DNA from 4 places in the Streptomyces rubradiris genome. Region 1 is predicted to be linked to each of the others. Evidence: riboswitches for the same ligand, from Rfam matches in the RefSeq annotation. Region 1 holds a riboswitch; each other region holds the start of a gene.

Region 1 (3,479 bases):
CCGTGGTCAGCCGGAACGCCTCGGTGGCCCAGGCCAGGTAGGCGGGCCGGTCGGCGGCGCGCAGCGGAAGCGTCTCGCGCAGGGCGGGCTCGTCGACCTGGATGACCGAAGTGCCCGCCGCTTCCAGGTCGTTCACCTCGTCGCGCAGGGCGAGGGCGACCTGGCGGGCGGTCTCGGCGAGGGGCTGGTCGTCGCGGACGAAGGACCACGCGAGCATGGTGACCGGCCCGGTGAGCATGCCCTTGACCGGCCGGTCGGTGAGGGACTGGGCGTACCTCGTCCAGCGCACCGTCATCGGCTCCGGCCGTGAGATGTCGCCGGCCAGGATCGGCGGGCGGACGTAGCGGGTGCCGTAGGACTGGACCCAGCCGTGCCGGGTGGCGAGGTAGCCGGTGAGCTGTTCGGCGAAGTACTGGACCATGTCGTTGCGTTCGGGCTCGCCGTGCACGAGCACGTCGAGGCCGGTCTTCTCCTGGAAGGCGATCACCTCGCGGATCTCGGCCTCGATGCGCCGCTCGTACGTCTCCTCGTCGGTCCTTCCGGCCCGTACGTCGGCGCGGGCGGTGCGCAGTTCTCCGGTCTGGGGGAAGGAGCCGATGGTGGTCGTCGGCAGCAGAGGCAGGCGCAGGTGCGCGCGCTGGGCGGCCGAGCGTCGCGGGTACGGCTGGGAGCGGCGGGTGTCGGCGGCGGTGACGGCGGACGCCCGGGCCCGTACCGCCGGGTCGTGCGTGATGGGCGAGCCCGCGCGGGAGGCCAGATCGGCGCGGTTCGCGGCCAGCTCCGCCGCGATCGTGTCCGCGCCCTGCGCCAGGGCGCGGGAGAGCGTGACGATCTCCGCGGTCTTCTGCCGGGCGAACGCCAGCCAGCGCAGGATCTGCGGCTCGATGTCCCGCTCGACCGCGGCGTCGAGCGGGACGTGCAGCAGGGAGCAGGAGGCGGCCACGTCGACCCGGTCGGCGAGGCCGAGGAGGGTGGCCAGCGTGGTCAGCGAGTTCTTCAGGTCGTTGACCCAGACGTTGCGCCCGTCCACGACACCGGCGACCAGCCGCTTGCCGGGCAGACCGCCGGCCGCGGCGAGATCGTCGAGGTTGGCGGCGGCCGGGCCGGTGAAGTCCAGGGCGAGCCCGTCCACCGGGGCCTTCGCCAGCACGGGCAGCGCCTCGCCGAGCCGGTCGAAGTACGAGGCCACCAGCAGCTTCGGTCGGTCGGCGAGTCGGCCGAGGTCGCGGTAGGCGCGGGCGGCGGCGTTCAGCTCGGCCGGGGTGCGGTCCTGGACCAGGGCGGGCTCGTCCAGCTGCACCCACTCCGCGCCCGCGGCCCGCAGGTCGGCCAGCACCTCGGCGTACACGGGCAGCAGCCGGTCCAGCAGGGTGAGCGGCTGGAAGTCCACCGCGACGCCGGGGGCGGGCTTGGCCAGCAGCAGGTAGGTGACCGGGCCGACCAGGACGGGCCGCGGGGTGTGGCCGAGGGCGAGGGCCTCGCGCAGTTCGGCGGTCTGCTTGCCGGAGTCGGCCGCGAAGACGGTGTCCGGCCCCAACTCGGGTACCAGGTAATGGTAGTTGGTGTCGAACCACTTGGTCATCTCCAGCGGCGCCGCCTCCTGGGTGCCGCGGGCCATGGCGAAGTAGCCTTGCAGGGCGTCCTCCTGGACCGCGGCGCGGTGGCGGTCGGGGATCGCACCGACCATGACGGTGGTGTCCAGGACGTGGTCGTAGTACGAGAAGTCACCGGTCGGCACCTCGCCCAGACCGGCGTCGGCCAGGTGCCGCCAGGTGGAGCGGCGCAGGCCGGCGGCCGTGCGCCGGAGGGCATCGGCGGTGACCCGGCCCTGCCAGTAGCCCTCGATCGCCTTCTTCAGTTCCCGGTTCGGTCCCTGGCGGGGGTAGCCGTACACGGTGGCTTGTACTGCCGCGGCTGCGGACTCGGCTGTCACGGAACTCTCCTTCGCGAGCACTCGTCATGGGTTCCCGGGACGGGACGAGGGCGCGAAGGGATGACGAAGGGCAGCGGGACACCATGGGTGCCCGCCCCTGCCGCCGACCCGCCCTCGAGGTCACCGAGATGCCGTACGCGATGGCCGCGCACGGGCAGTGGCAGGTCTTCGGACTCGCGAGCACGCCTCGTGCCGTACGACGTGTACGAGGCACCTACTGGCCGTCGCTTCCCAGACCCGCTTGCCGGGCCCAGTGCGTATGACGGCGGTCGTTCCCGCTCACCGCTGCGGGGCAGTCCCGGATTCCCACCGGGTTCCCTCTTACGACGCGCCTGCCTGGCGGGCAGGGCGAACCAGCTGCACGAGGCAGCCTATACAGCGGCGCGCCCGCCGTGAAGCCGGTGAAGACACGGCGACGGCGGCGAGGCCGGTGATGGTGAGGTGGCGGCAGACCTTGCGGAGCGGCTTGGCGAACGACCCGCGTGTCCGGGCGGCTTCCCCCGGGCCTTCCGGGAGTCGTGCCGGCCGATCGTTCCCGGGCATCCCGACACGACCGAAACATGTGTGTTCGAAACCACCGCCCGCTCGTTGAGTCGCAGGAGCTGTCACACAACCGGCAAGGGGGACCCATGTCGACTTCGGCCAGGACACCAGCTGGCGCGACTCTCCATCACGCGGCGCGACGGCCGCGCACGCCGGTTCTCCGGGTGCCGCGCCGGTCCGGGCGGGGAGGTGCGCTGTGAAGAGGTTCTTCGGGCGCGTGCGGATGGCCGAGCCGGAGGTCTCCGACGCCGAGCGGGAGCTCTTCGGCGGTCCTCTGCGCTACGACATGGGCTGGTCGGAACATGAGCGTGCCTGGCTCGACCTGACGATGATGTCGGCTCTGCGCTCCATGCCGAGGCTGGTCGGGACGACGTTGCGGATGGCGTGGCAGGCCGACCGCCGCGCTCTGCTCACGGTCGCCGTCAGCGAGGTCGGGCAGGGTGCCGCAGCGGCGGTCGGGCTGCTCGCGGTGAACGCCGTGATGCACGCCCTGCTCGGCTCGGGCACCCCCGGCCAGCGGCTGCACGCGATCCTGCCCGGACTGCTCGCCGCCGCCGGAGCCGCCGTGGTCAACTCCGGTCTGGCCGGCTGGTCCACCTCGCGGGCGGGCCGGCTGGAGCCGTTGGTGGAACGGATCGCCACGACGCGGTACCTGGCCGCCGCCGCGTCCGTCGAGCTGGAGGCCATCGAGGACCCGGAGTTCCGGCGGCTGATCGACGTCGCCCAGTACGGCGCCGGTTCCGCCCGTCGCATGATCAGCGCCTGCGTGGCCGCCTTGAACGGGACCATCTCCCTTTTCTCCACGGCCGGTGTGCTCACCATCCTCCACCCGGTGCTGCTGCCGATGCTGCTCCTGATCGCGGCGCCGCGCGGCTGGGGCGCGATGCGGGTGGCGCAGGAACGGTATGTGTCGGTGATGAGCTGGGTCGAGCATGTGCGGGCCGGCCGCCTCATCGGCAACCTGCTCACGGAGCGCACCGCGGCACAGGAGGTGCGCATCCAC
Region 2 (3,479 bases), 3.1 Mb from region 1:
GCATCTCCCGGTGCTCGCCCTGACGTTCGCCGCCTTCCCGCTGCTCGGCCTGGCGGCGCGGCTGCTGCCGGACGGGTGGCTCGGCGCCGAACTGACCGCCGGTGTCCTCTTCCTGGCCGTGCTGCCGTCCACCGTGCAGTCCTCCATCGCCCTCACCTCCCTGGCCCGCGGCAACGTGGCCGCGGCCCTGTGCTCCGCGTCCTTCTCCACGGTGCTGGGCGTGGTGCTCACCCCGGTGCTGGCCGTCGCGCTGATCGGCGGCGGCGAGGGCGGCGGAATCCCGATCGGCGCGGGTCAACTCGTCGACATCGCCGTCCAATTGCTGCTGCCGTTCGCCGCCGGACAGGCGGTGCGGCGGTGGATCTCCGGCTGGCTCGGCCGGCACCGCAAGGTGATCGGGCTCTGCGACCGGGGCTCCATCCTGCTCGTCGTCTACGCGGCGTTCAGCCGGGGCATGACCACCGGCATCTGGCAGCGGGTGTCCCCCGGCCGCCTGGTCCTGCTCGGCGTGCTGATCGCGGTCCTGCTCGCCGCCGCGCTGCTGCTCGCCGACCGCTCCGCGCGGGCGCTGCGGCTGCCCCGCGAGGACCGGGTGACGGCGGTCTTCTGCGGGGCGACCAAGAGCCTGGCCAGCGGGCTGCCGATGGCCTCCGTGCTGTTCCCCGCGGACGAGGTCGCCATGACCGTCCTGCCGCTGATGCTCTACCACACCCTCCAGCTGGTGGTCTGTGCCGCGCTCGCCCGCCGCCTCAGTCGGACGGCGCCGCCCGCACCGACCAGCGCTCCTCCACCCGTGCCAGCCGCCAGTACGCCAGCGCCGCCGCCCACACCACCACGAACAGGCCGACGATGAGATAGCCGACGCTGTCCAGGTTCAGCCCGGCCACCCAGCCGGTCACCGGGTCGCTGAGGCCGGCCTTCTCGTGCAGCACGCCGACCAGTTCGATCGTGCCGATGAAGAAGGCCACGGCGATGGACAGACCGGTGATGGCGAGGTTGTAGAAGACCTTGCGGACGGGGTTGGCGAACGCCCACTGGTAGGCGAAGTTCATGAACGTGCCGTCGAGGGTGTCGAACAGGCTCATCCCGGCGGCGAACAGCAGCGGCAGGCACAGGATCGCGTACCAGGGCAGGCCGGCCGCCGCTCCCGAGCCGGCCATCACCATCAGGCTGACCTCGGTGGCCGTGTCGAAGCCGAGGCCGAACAGGAAGCCCAGCGGGTACATCTGCCCCGGCCGGGACACGGACTTCGTCAGCCGCCCCAGCAGCCGGTTCATGAACCCGCGGCCTTCCAGGTGCCTCTCCAGCTCCGTCTCGTCGTACCCGCCCGCGCGCATCGCCCGGAACACCTTCAGGATGCCCGCCAGGGCGACCAGGTTCAGGGCGGCGATGAGGTAGAGGAAGGACCCGGAGATCGTCGTACCGACCACCCCGAGCACCTGGTGGGTGGTGGAGCCCTCGTTCATCACCTTCCCGGCCAGCGAGGTGCCGCCCGCGATCAGCAGGGCCAGCAGCACGACCACGCTGGAGTGCCCGAGCGCGAACCAGAACCCCACCGACACCGGCCGCTTGCCGTCGGCCATCAGCTTGCGGGTGGTGTTGTCGATCGCCGCGATGTGGTCGGCGTCGAAGGCGTGGCGCATGCCGAGGGTGTAGGCGGTGATGCCCAGCCCCACGCCGAACACCTGTGAACCGACCTCGAAGTGCCGCGGGGCGACCAGCAGACAGAGAATCCCGAAGGCGACGACATGCAGGGCGAGGATCACCACCAGCAGCCCCGCCGTCTTGACGGTGTCCTCGCGTCGCCAGCGGAAAGAAGCGGCATCAGCCATCGGGTTCACGCTCCAGCACCTCGTGGATCACTTCGTGAGCTGCCGTGGCCGGTCTCCTGGCTTACGGGTCACGCGTCCGCCGTTCCTGCCTTCCCGGCCTTTCGACCAGTGGCCCGGCGGGTGCCGGACGGAACGGGAACTCCCCGATCACAGTGGCGAGGGCCGCTCCGGTCTCACACCGGCTTCCCGAACACCACGGCCCGCCCACGGTAGAGGGGCACACGGTTGCCTGCATAGCTGCGCAGTCGGGCAGGTATGCAAGATCACATCGCCGCCTGCCAGGATGGGGGCATGCATCTCGTTCCTGCCGACCGGGCCGATCGTCGCACCATCGACGGTCACCGGGTGTGCGAGGCGATCGCCGCGATCGGCGACGCGGGGCGTCTGCGCACCTGGGCCGACCGTTTCTCGTTGCTGGCCGACGCCAACCGGCTCGCGCTGCTGCTCGCCCTGCACCGGACCGGGCCGCTGGCCGTCTCGGACCTGGCGATCGCCACGGGCATGAACGACCCGGCCGTCTCGCAGGCCCTGCGGCTGCTGCGCGCGGCCGGGGTCGTGGCGGGGGAGAAAGAGGGGCGCGTGGTGCGCTATCGGGTGGTGGACGAGGACGTGAGGGGCCTGTTGGAGCACTGCGCCGCCTGATCGCCCCGGAAAAGGTTCCCTTTCGGGCAATGTGGACAGATACCCATCCGTACCGCCGTCCGTCCCATGGGAGCCCGTATGGCAGACCGTCCGCCGGACCTCTCGTCCAGGAACCCCGACTGGTGGCGCCAGGCCGTCATCTACCAGATCTATCCCCGCAGTTTCGCCGACGCCGACGGTGACGGTCTCGGTGACCTCAGGGGCCTGACCCAGCGGCTGTCGCACCTCGCCACGCTCGGCGTCGACGCCCTGTGGCTGAGCCCCTTCTACCCCTCCGAGCTCGCCGACGGCGGCTACGACGTCATCGACCCGCGCGGTGTCGACGAACGCCTGGGCACGCTGGACGACTTCGACGCCCTGGTGGGCGAGGCGCACCGGCTGGGCCTGAAGGTCGTCGTGGACATCGTCCCCAACCACACCTCCCATCTGCACCGCTGGTTCCGGGAGGCGCTGCGCGCCGGGCCCGGATCGGCCGCCCGCGAGCGGTACGTGTTCCGGCCGGGACGCGGCGCGCACGGGGAACTGCCGCCCACCGACTGGCAGTCGGTGTTCGGCGGCAGCGCCTGGCAGCGGGTGGCCGACGGGGAGTGGTACCTGCACCTGTTCGCCCCCGAGCAGCCCGACCTGAACTGGGACAACGAGGAGGTCCGCGCCGACTTCCGCACCACCCTGCGGTTCTGGTGCGACCGGGGCGTGGACGGCTTCCGCGTGGACGTCGCGCACGGCCTGGCCAAGGACCTCACCGAGCCGCTGCGGGACCTCGGCACCCTCGGCACGGCCGGCGAGGCGGCCCTGCTGCACCTGCCGCCGGGCAGCCACCCGTACTGGGACCGGGACGAGGTGCACGAGATCTACCGCGACTGGCGCAAGATCTTCGACGCCTACCGCCCGCCCCGCATGGCCGTCGCCGAGGCCTGGGTCCCGGGCGGCCGCCGGTCCCTGTACGCCCGCCCCGACGAACTCGGCCAGGCCTTCAACTTCGAGTACCTCCAGGCCCGCTGGGAC
Region 3 (3,479 bases), 2.0 Mb from region 1:
CCAGGTGAACTCGACACCGTAATGGTCGGGGTGCAGCACGCCCCGGGCCGTGCGGGTCTTCTCCCAGGCGGGCAGGGGGCCGTTGCGCTCGGCGAGGTCGGCGGACGTCTCGTAGGCGGCCAGCATGATCCGCTCGGAGATGCGCGTGGACAGCGCCTTGGCCTCGGCCGAGTCGAACGGCAGCCGCAGCTTGAAGAAGACGTCCTGGAGGCCCATCGCGCCCAGCCCGACCGGGCGCCACTTGGCGTTGGAACGCCCGGCCTGTTCGGTGGGGTAGTAGTTGATGTCGACGACGCGGTCGAGGAAGGTGACGGCGGTGCGGACGGTGGCGTCCAGGCGGTCCCAGTCGATGTCGCCGTCGCGGACGAAGGCGCCGAGGTTGATGGAGCCGAGGTTGCAGACGGCCGTCTCGCCGTCGTTGGTGACCTCCAGGATCTCGGTGCAGAGGTTGGAGGAGTGGATGACGTTGCCGGGTTCGGCGGTCTGGTTGGCGGTGCGGTTGGCGGCGTCCTTGAAGGTCATCCAGCCGTTGCCGGTCTGGGCCAGGGTGCGCATCATCCGGCCGTACAGTTCCCGGGCGGGGAGGGTCTTCTTGGCCAGGCCGGCGGCTTCGGCCTTGCGGTAGGCGGTGTCGAAGTCCTCGCCCCACAGGTCGACGAGGTGGGGGACGTCGGCGGGGGAGAACAGGGACCACTGGGCGTCGGCGTTGACCCGGCGCATGAACTCGTCGGGGATCCAGTGGGCGAGGTTGAGGTTGTGGGTGCGGCGGGCGTCCTCGCCGGTGTTGTCGCGCAGCTCCAGGAACTCCTCGATGTCGGAGTGCCAGGTCTCCAGGTAGACGGCGGCGGCGCCCTTGCGCCGGCCGCCCTGGTTCACGGCGGCGACCGAGGCGTCCAGGGTCTTCAGGAACGGCACGATCCCGTTGGAGTGCCCGTTCGTCCCCCGGATCAGCGAACCGCGCGAGCGGATGCGGGAGTACGACAGCCCGATGCCGCCGGCGTGCTTCGACAGCCGGGCGACCTGGTGGTAGCGGCCGTAGATGGAGTCCAGCTCGTCCAGCGGGGAGTCCAGCAGGTAGCAGGACGACATCTGGGGGTGGCGGGTGCCGGAGTTGAACAGGGTGGGGGAGGAGGGCAGGTAGTCCAGGCGGCTCATCAGGCCGTAGAGCGAGGCGACCTCGTCCACGGAGCGGGCCGTGTCGTCCTCGGCCAGGCCGCTGGCCACGCGCAGCATGAAGTGCTGGGGCGTCTCGATGACCTTGCGGGTGATCGGGTGGCGCAGCAGGTAGCGGCTGTGCAGGGTGCGCAGGCCGAAGTAGCCGAAGCGGTCGTCGGCGCCCTCCGCCACGGCCGAGTCCACCAGCGCGTCCAGCCGTCCGGCGTGGGTGCGCACGAACTCGGCGGTGCGGTCGGCGACCAGGCCCTCGCGATGACCCACCGTGATCGACCCGGTGAAGGAGGTCACGCCCTGGGAGGCGGCCTCGGCCCGGATCGCGAGGGTCAGCAGCCGGGCGGCCAGCTTCGAGTAGGCGGGGTCCTCGGCGATCAGGCCGGCGGCGGCCTCCGTGGCCAGCTCGCGCAGCTCCGCCTCGTCGGCCCGCGCGGACCGGCCGCGCAGCGCGGCGGCGGCGACCCGCCCGGGGTCGGCGTCGGGCAGATCGGCCGTCAGCTCGGACAGCGTCCGCAGCAGCGCGGTACCGGGAGCGTCGGTCTCCGGTCCGCTGACCGAAGCCGGGTCGGCTGGCGCGATGGTCACGTGGGGGTCTCCCTCGCTCGGCACGGGGCCTGGCGGAGGGCAGGGGACAGCACGAGCGCGCGACGGCTCTCGCGTCCACCGGCCCATTCCACGAGGCCCGGACGTCGGGCACACCGGCCGGGTGGCCGGGTGCGCTGTCGGCAGGTCCTCGGACTGACGCTCGTACGCGGATACGCACAAGTACACCGTTGCGGGACAGTTCCGGATTCGCACCGGATTCCCCTGCGGCGACAGCGAGCATGAGCATACATCTTGTGCCGGGCTGTCGTGTCACCCCCAGATGTTGTGTCCCGGTGGTGTCAGAGCGTCAACTCGTAGGTGAGCAGCGTGATGCCGTCCAGCTCCGGCACGGGATTCCAGTCCCGTTCGGGTGTGCGGACGAATCCCAGCCGTTCATAGATGCGGTGGGCGGTGCGCATGGTGCGCTGGGTGGACAGGACGACGGCCGTGCAGCCCTCCGTGGCCCTCGCGCGCTCGATACAGGCCCGGACGAGCGCCTCGCCGGCGCCCCGGCCGCGGGCCGCGCGGTCCACCGCGAGCATGCGGATCTCCGCCTCGCCGGGGCGGGCTATGTCCGCCATGGGGCCACCGGACGGGACGAAGGTGACGCCGCCGAGCGGCCGGTCGTCCGCGACGGCGACGAGGACCTCGGCGGCGGCGGCGCGTTTCGCCACGTCCTTCAGCTCGCCCAGGTACGCGTCGCTCTCGCCGAAGTCCAGGAGGCCGTCTCCGAGGTAGGCCTGTGCGGTGATCTCGCCGAGGACGGCGTACTCGGGAGGGGCGGCGGGCCGGATGACGATGTCCATGGGCCGAGTGTGCCGGACGGGTACGACAAGGCGTCGAAGTTTTCCACAGGGTGCGTGCCCCGCCGGTTTCCACAGGGTGCCCCGCCGGGGAGGGCCGCGCGTCACCCGCCCGGACCGGTGTATGGCAGCGGGCCGGACAGGCGACGGCAGCGGGCCGCCGACGCGTCTGCTGTCGGCGGCCCGCTGCGGATGTCGCGTGGGTCAGTGCGCGCTGCCCGCGGTGGCCGGCGGAAGCTCCACCTGGACATCGGGGTCGCCGGAGTCCGCCGTGTAGTCCTCCGGCTTGGTCTCGTCGATGCCCGCGGGGGCCTTCACGGCCTTCAGGACGACCGTCAGGACCACGGTGACCAGGACGTTCAGCACGAACGCCGTCAGGCCGATGTAACCGATCTCGCCGATGCCGGGGATCTCCTTCGAGGAGCCGCCGAAGTGCTTCTGCGTGGGCGAGGCCACCCCGTAGGCGGCGGCCGTGCCGTAGACCATGCCGACCGCCCAGCCGGCCAGCAGCGCCCAACGGTGGAACCAGCCGGTGAACAGGCCGCCGACCAGGGCCGGGAAGGTCTGCAGGATCCAGATGCCGCCCAGCAGCTGGAAGTTGATGGCGACGGTCTTGTCCATGGTGAGGACGAACACCAGGGCGCCGACCTTCACCAGCAGGGAGACCAGCTTGGAGACCTTGGTCTCCTCCGCGGCCGTCGCGTTCGGCTTGATGAAGTCCTTGTAGATGTTGCGGGTGAAGAGGTTGGCCGCCGCGATGGACATGATCGCGGCCGGGACCAGGGCGCCGATGCCGATCGCCGCGAACGCCACGCCGGTGAACCAGTCCGGGAACATGTCCTCGAACAGCTGCGGGATGGCGAGCTGGCCGTTGGAGACCTTCACCCCGGCCGCGATCGCCATGAAGCCCAGCAGCGCCAG
Region 4 (3,479 bases), on a different contig from region 1:
CGACACCGAGGCGACCCGCAAGGGCTACCGCGTCGGCCAGATCGCCTCCGCCGGCCTGGTCTCGCTCGCGCACGGCACCAATGACGCCCAGAAGACGATGGGCATCATCACCCTCGCGCTGATCGCGGGCGGCTCCCTCGCCCCCGGCGCCAACCCTCCCACCTGGGTGATCCTCTCCGCCGGCCTGGCCATCGCGCTCGGCACCTACATCGGCGGCTGGCGCATCATCCGCACCATGGGCAAGGGCCTGACCGACCTGGAGCCGCGCCAGGGCTTCGCCGCCCAGACCGGCGCCGCGACCGCCATCCTGGCCTCCTCCCACCTCGGCTTCTCCCTCTCCACCACCCACGTCGTCTCCGGCTCGGTGATGGGCGCGGGCCTCGGCCGCAAGGGCGGCGTGGTCCGCTGGTCCACCGCGACCCGCATGGCCGTCGCCTGGGTGCTCACCCTGCCGGCCGCCGCGCTGGTCGGCGCGGGCGCCGAGTCCGTCACCGACCTCGGTGACTGGGGCACCGCCGCCGTCGCCGTCTTCCTGGTCGCCGCGAGCGCCGCCATCTGGAAGATCTCCCGCCGCGAGGTCGTGGACCACACCAACGTGGTCGAGGAGACCGGCGAGCCGGCCGGTGTCGTCACCACCGCCATCGCCGCGGTCACCCCGCCGCCCGCCGGGCCGCTCGCCGACAGCCTGACGGCCCCGGCCACCGCCGACCTGAGGACCGCCGGCCTGACGGCCACGATCCCCGCCCCGGCCGCCGAACCGGCCCCCGCCGCCCCGCCGGCCGCCACGGTCTGACCCGCCCGCACGGTTACTGAAGGAAGCAATCCGCATGAAGATCGACTGGGCGGCCCTCGGCTCCGTGCTGGGCGTCAGCGTCGTGTTCACGGTGGGCCTGGTGGCCCTGTTCACCCTCGGCATCAACGGACTGTCCCGCCGCGAGCGGACCACGGCCCAGGGCGGCTCCGCCGCGCTCGCCGTCACCGGCGCCTACGCCTGCTTCGCCGCCTGCGCGGCGGCCGTGGCCTACGGCATCTACCTGATCGTGGCCTGACCGCAGGCCCCCGATCCCGCCTCCGCCCCGCCGACCGGCCCACCCGCCGGACCCGGCGGGGCGGACGCATGTCCCGGCGGCCCCGAAGACCCGCCCGGCGCCCCGGCGATGTGGGCCTCAGCACAGTCGGGCATCCCAGGTCAAAGGCAAGTTGACGGCCCTTCCGGGCACGTGGTGGACTGCCCAGGCCATGTACGGCGGCAGCAGAGGAAGCCGGTGCGAATCCGGCGCGGTCCCGCCACTGTCACCGGGGAAGAACTCCCCGGGAGCCAGGAACTCTCGCCGCCGGAATCCGTCGAACCAGGGCGTGGACACCCTGAGTGAGGACACGAATCGCCATGCTCGGCTGCCGAAGGACCCGTACCAGGAACGCCCCTGTGCCCACGGCCGGCTGAGCCGATGGGTGCCGACCGCACATACGCGTACGGTGCCGCCGCCGGCGTCCTCGGCGATCTGCTCCTCGGCGATCCCCGCCGCGGGCACCCGGTCGCCGCGTTCGGCCGCGCGGCCACGGCCGTGGAAGGCGCCTTGTGGCACGACCACCGGGGCTGGGGCGCCGTGCACACCGCCGTATGCGCCGGTGGCGCCGTCGCGCTCGGGGCGCTGGCCGCACGCGCCGTACGCCCCTCCGGTACCGCCTCCGTCGCGCTGACCGCCGCCGCCACCTGGGCCGTCGTCGGCGGCACCTCGCTCGCCCGCGAGGCCCAGGCGATCGGGCGCGCCCTGGCCGCCGGGGACACCGAGGCCGCCCGCGCCCGGCTGCCCCACCTGTGCGGCCGGGACCCGCAGGCGCTGGACGCCGACGGGATGGCCCGGGCCGTGGTCGAGTCGGTCGCCGAGAACACCTCCGACGCCGTGGTGGGCGCCCTGGTGTGGGGAGCCGTGGCCGGGGTGCCGGGGCTGCTCGGGTTCCGGGCCGTCAACACCCTGGACGCGATGGTGGGTCACAAGTCGCCCCGGCACCGCCGCTACGGCTGGGCCTCCGCCCGCCTCGACGACGTCGCCGGCTGGCCCGGCGCCCGGCTCACCGCCCTACTCGCCACCGTCGCCGGACCCGACCCGCGCGGCGCCCTGCGCGCCTGGAAGGCCGACGCCCGCAAGCACCCGAGCCCCAACGCCGGTCCCGTGGAGGCCGCCTTCGCGGGCGCCCTCGGCGTCCGGCTCGGCGGAACGCTCTCCTACGGCGGCCGGGTCGAACACCGGCCCGTACTCAACGGCGGCAGCGGACGGCCGGTCCGGGTCACCGACATCGACCGGGCGGTACGGCTCTCCCGCCGCGTCGGCCTGCTCGCCCTCGGCACCACGCTCGCCGCGCGCGCACTGCTGAAAGGACGTGGGAAGTGAACGGTGGTCTCCTCGTGGCTGGCACCACCTCGGACGCCGGCAAGAGCGTCGTGACCGCCGGGATCTGCCGGTGGCTGGCGCGCCAGGGCGTGAAGGTGGCGCCGTTCAAGGCGCAGAACATGTCCCTGAACTCGTTCGTGACCCGGGAGGGCGCGGAGATCGGCCGCGCCCAGGCCATGCAGGCCCAGGCCTGCCGGATCGAGCCGACCGCGCTGATGAACCCGGTGCTGCTCAAGCCCGGCGGCGAGCAGAGCAGCCAGGTCGTGCTGCTCGGCAAGCCGGTGGGCGAGCTGAGCGCGCGCGGCTACCACGGCGGGCGCCAGCAGCGGCTGCTGGGCACGGTGCTGGACTGCCTGGCCGAACTGCGGGGCACGTATGACGCGGTGATCTGCGAGGGGGCGGGCAGCCCGGCCGAGATCAACCTGCGGCGGACCGACATCGTCAACATGGGCATCGCGCGGGGCGCGCGGCTGCCGGTGCTGGTGGTGGGTGACATCGACCGCGGGGGCGTCTTCGCGTCCTTCTTCGGCACGGTCGCCCTGCTCTCCCCCGAGGACCAGGAACTCGTCGCCGGATTCCTGGTGAACAAGTTCCGCGGCGACGTCGGCCTGCTCGAACCCGGCCTGGAGATGCTGCACGGCCTCACCGGGCGGCGGACCTACGGCGTGCTGCCCTTCCGGCACGGGCTCGGCATCGACGAGGAGGACGGACTGCGCGTCTCCCTGCGGGGCACCGTACGGGAGTCCGCCGTCACTCCCCCGGTCGGCGAGGACGTGCTCCGCGTCGCCGTGTGCGCGATCCCGCTGATGTCCAACTTCACCGACGTGGACGCGCTCGCCGCCGAACCGGGCGTCGTCGTACGGTTCGTGGACCGGCCGGAGGAACTGGCCGACGCCGACCTCGTGGTGATCCCGGGCACCCGCGGCACCGTACGGGCACTGCAGTGGCTGCGGGAACGCGGACTGGCGGACGCCCTCGTACGCCGGGCCGCCGAACGCCGCCCCCTGCTCGGCATCTGCGGCGGCTTCCAGATCCTCGGCGAGCACATCGAGGACGAGGTCGAAAGCCGTCAGGGACACGTCGACG

The links. A riboswitch is a leader RNA that binds a small molecule or an ion and turns the genes downstream of it on or off. The one in region 1 is predicted to bind cobalamin.
Region 2: linked by a shared signal. The riboswitch ahead of nicT (Nickel transporter NicT) and the one ahead of metE (5-methyltetrahydropteroyltriglutamate--homocysteine S-methyltransferase) in region 1 are both predicted to bind cobalamin.
Region 3: linked by a shared signal. The riboswitch ahead of Srubr_RS25430 (ribonucleoside-diphosphate reductase subunit alpha) and the one ahead of metE (5-methyltetrahydropteroyltriglutamate--homocysteine S-methyltransferase) in region 1 are both predicted to bind cobalamin.
Region 4: linked by a shared signal. The riboswitch ahead of Srubr_RS06795 (cobalamin biosynthesis protein) and the one ahead of metE (5-methyltetrahydropteroyltriglutamate--homocysteine S-methyltransferase) in region 1 are both predicted to bind cobalamin.

Annotation. Positions count from the first base shown of each region.
Region 1 is NZ_BNEA01000015.1:830,271-833,749, forward strand. It holds gene metE (5-methyltetrahydropteroyltriglutamate--homocysteine S-methyltransferase) at 1-1,933, opposite strand, end outside; cobalamin riboswitch at 2,076-2,307, opposite strand; gene Srubr_RS16950 (ABC transporter ATP-binding protein) at 2,673-3,479, shown strand, end outside.
Region 2 is NZ_BNEA01000015.1:3,977,548-3,981,026, forward strand. It holds gene Srubr_RS30795 (bile acid:sodium symporter family protein) at 1-853, shown strand, start outside; gene nicT (Nickel transporter NicT) at 750-1,832, opposite strand; cobalamin riboswitch at 1,862-2,045, opposite strand; gene Srubr_RS30805 (ArsR/SmtB family transcription factor) at 2,124-2,474, shown strand; gene Srubr_RS30810 (glycoside hydrolase family 13 protein) at 2,553-3,479, shown strand, end outside.
Region 3 is NZ_BNEA01000015.1:2,788,358-2,791,836, reverse strand. It holds gene Srubr_RS25430 (ribonucleoside-diphosphate reductase subunit alpha) at 1-1,755, opposite strand, end outside; cobalamin riboswitch at 1,878-2,002, opposite strand; gene Srubr_RS25425 (GNAT family N-acetyltransferase) at 2,055-2,561, opposite strand; gene mctP (monocarboxylate uptake permease MctP) at 2,763-3,479, opposite strand, start outside.
Region 4 is NZ_BNEA01000001.1:1,456,425-1,459,903, forward strand. It holds gene Srubr_RS06785 (inorganic phosphate transporter) at 1-793, shown strand, start outside; gene Srubr_RS06790 (hypothetical protein) at 828-1,049, shown strand; cobalamin riboswitch at 1,208-1,350, shown strand; gene Srubr_RS06795 (cobalamin biosynthesis protein) at 1,449-2,393, shown strand; gene Srubr_RS06800 (cobyric acid synthase) at 2,390-3,479, shown strand, end outside.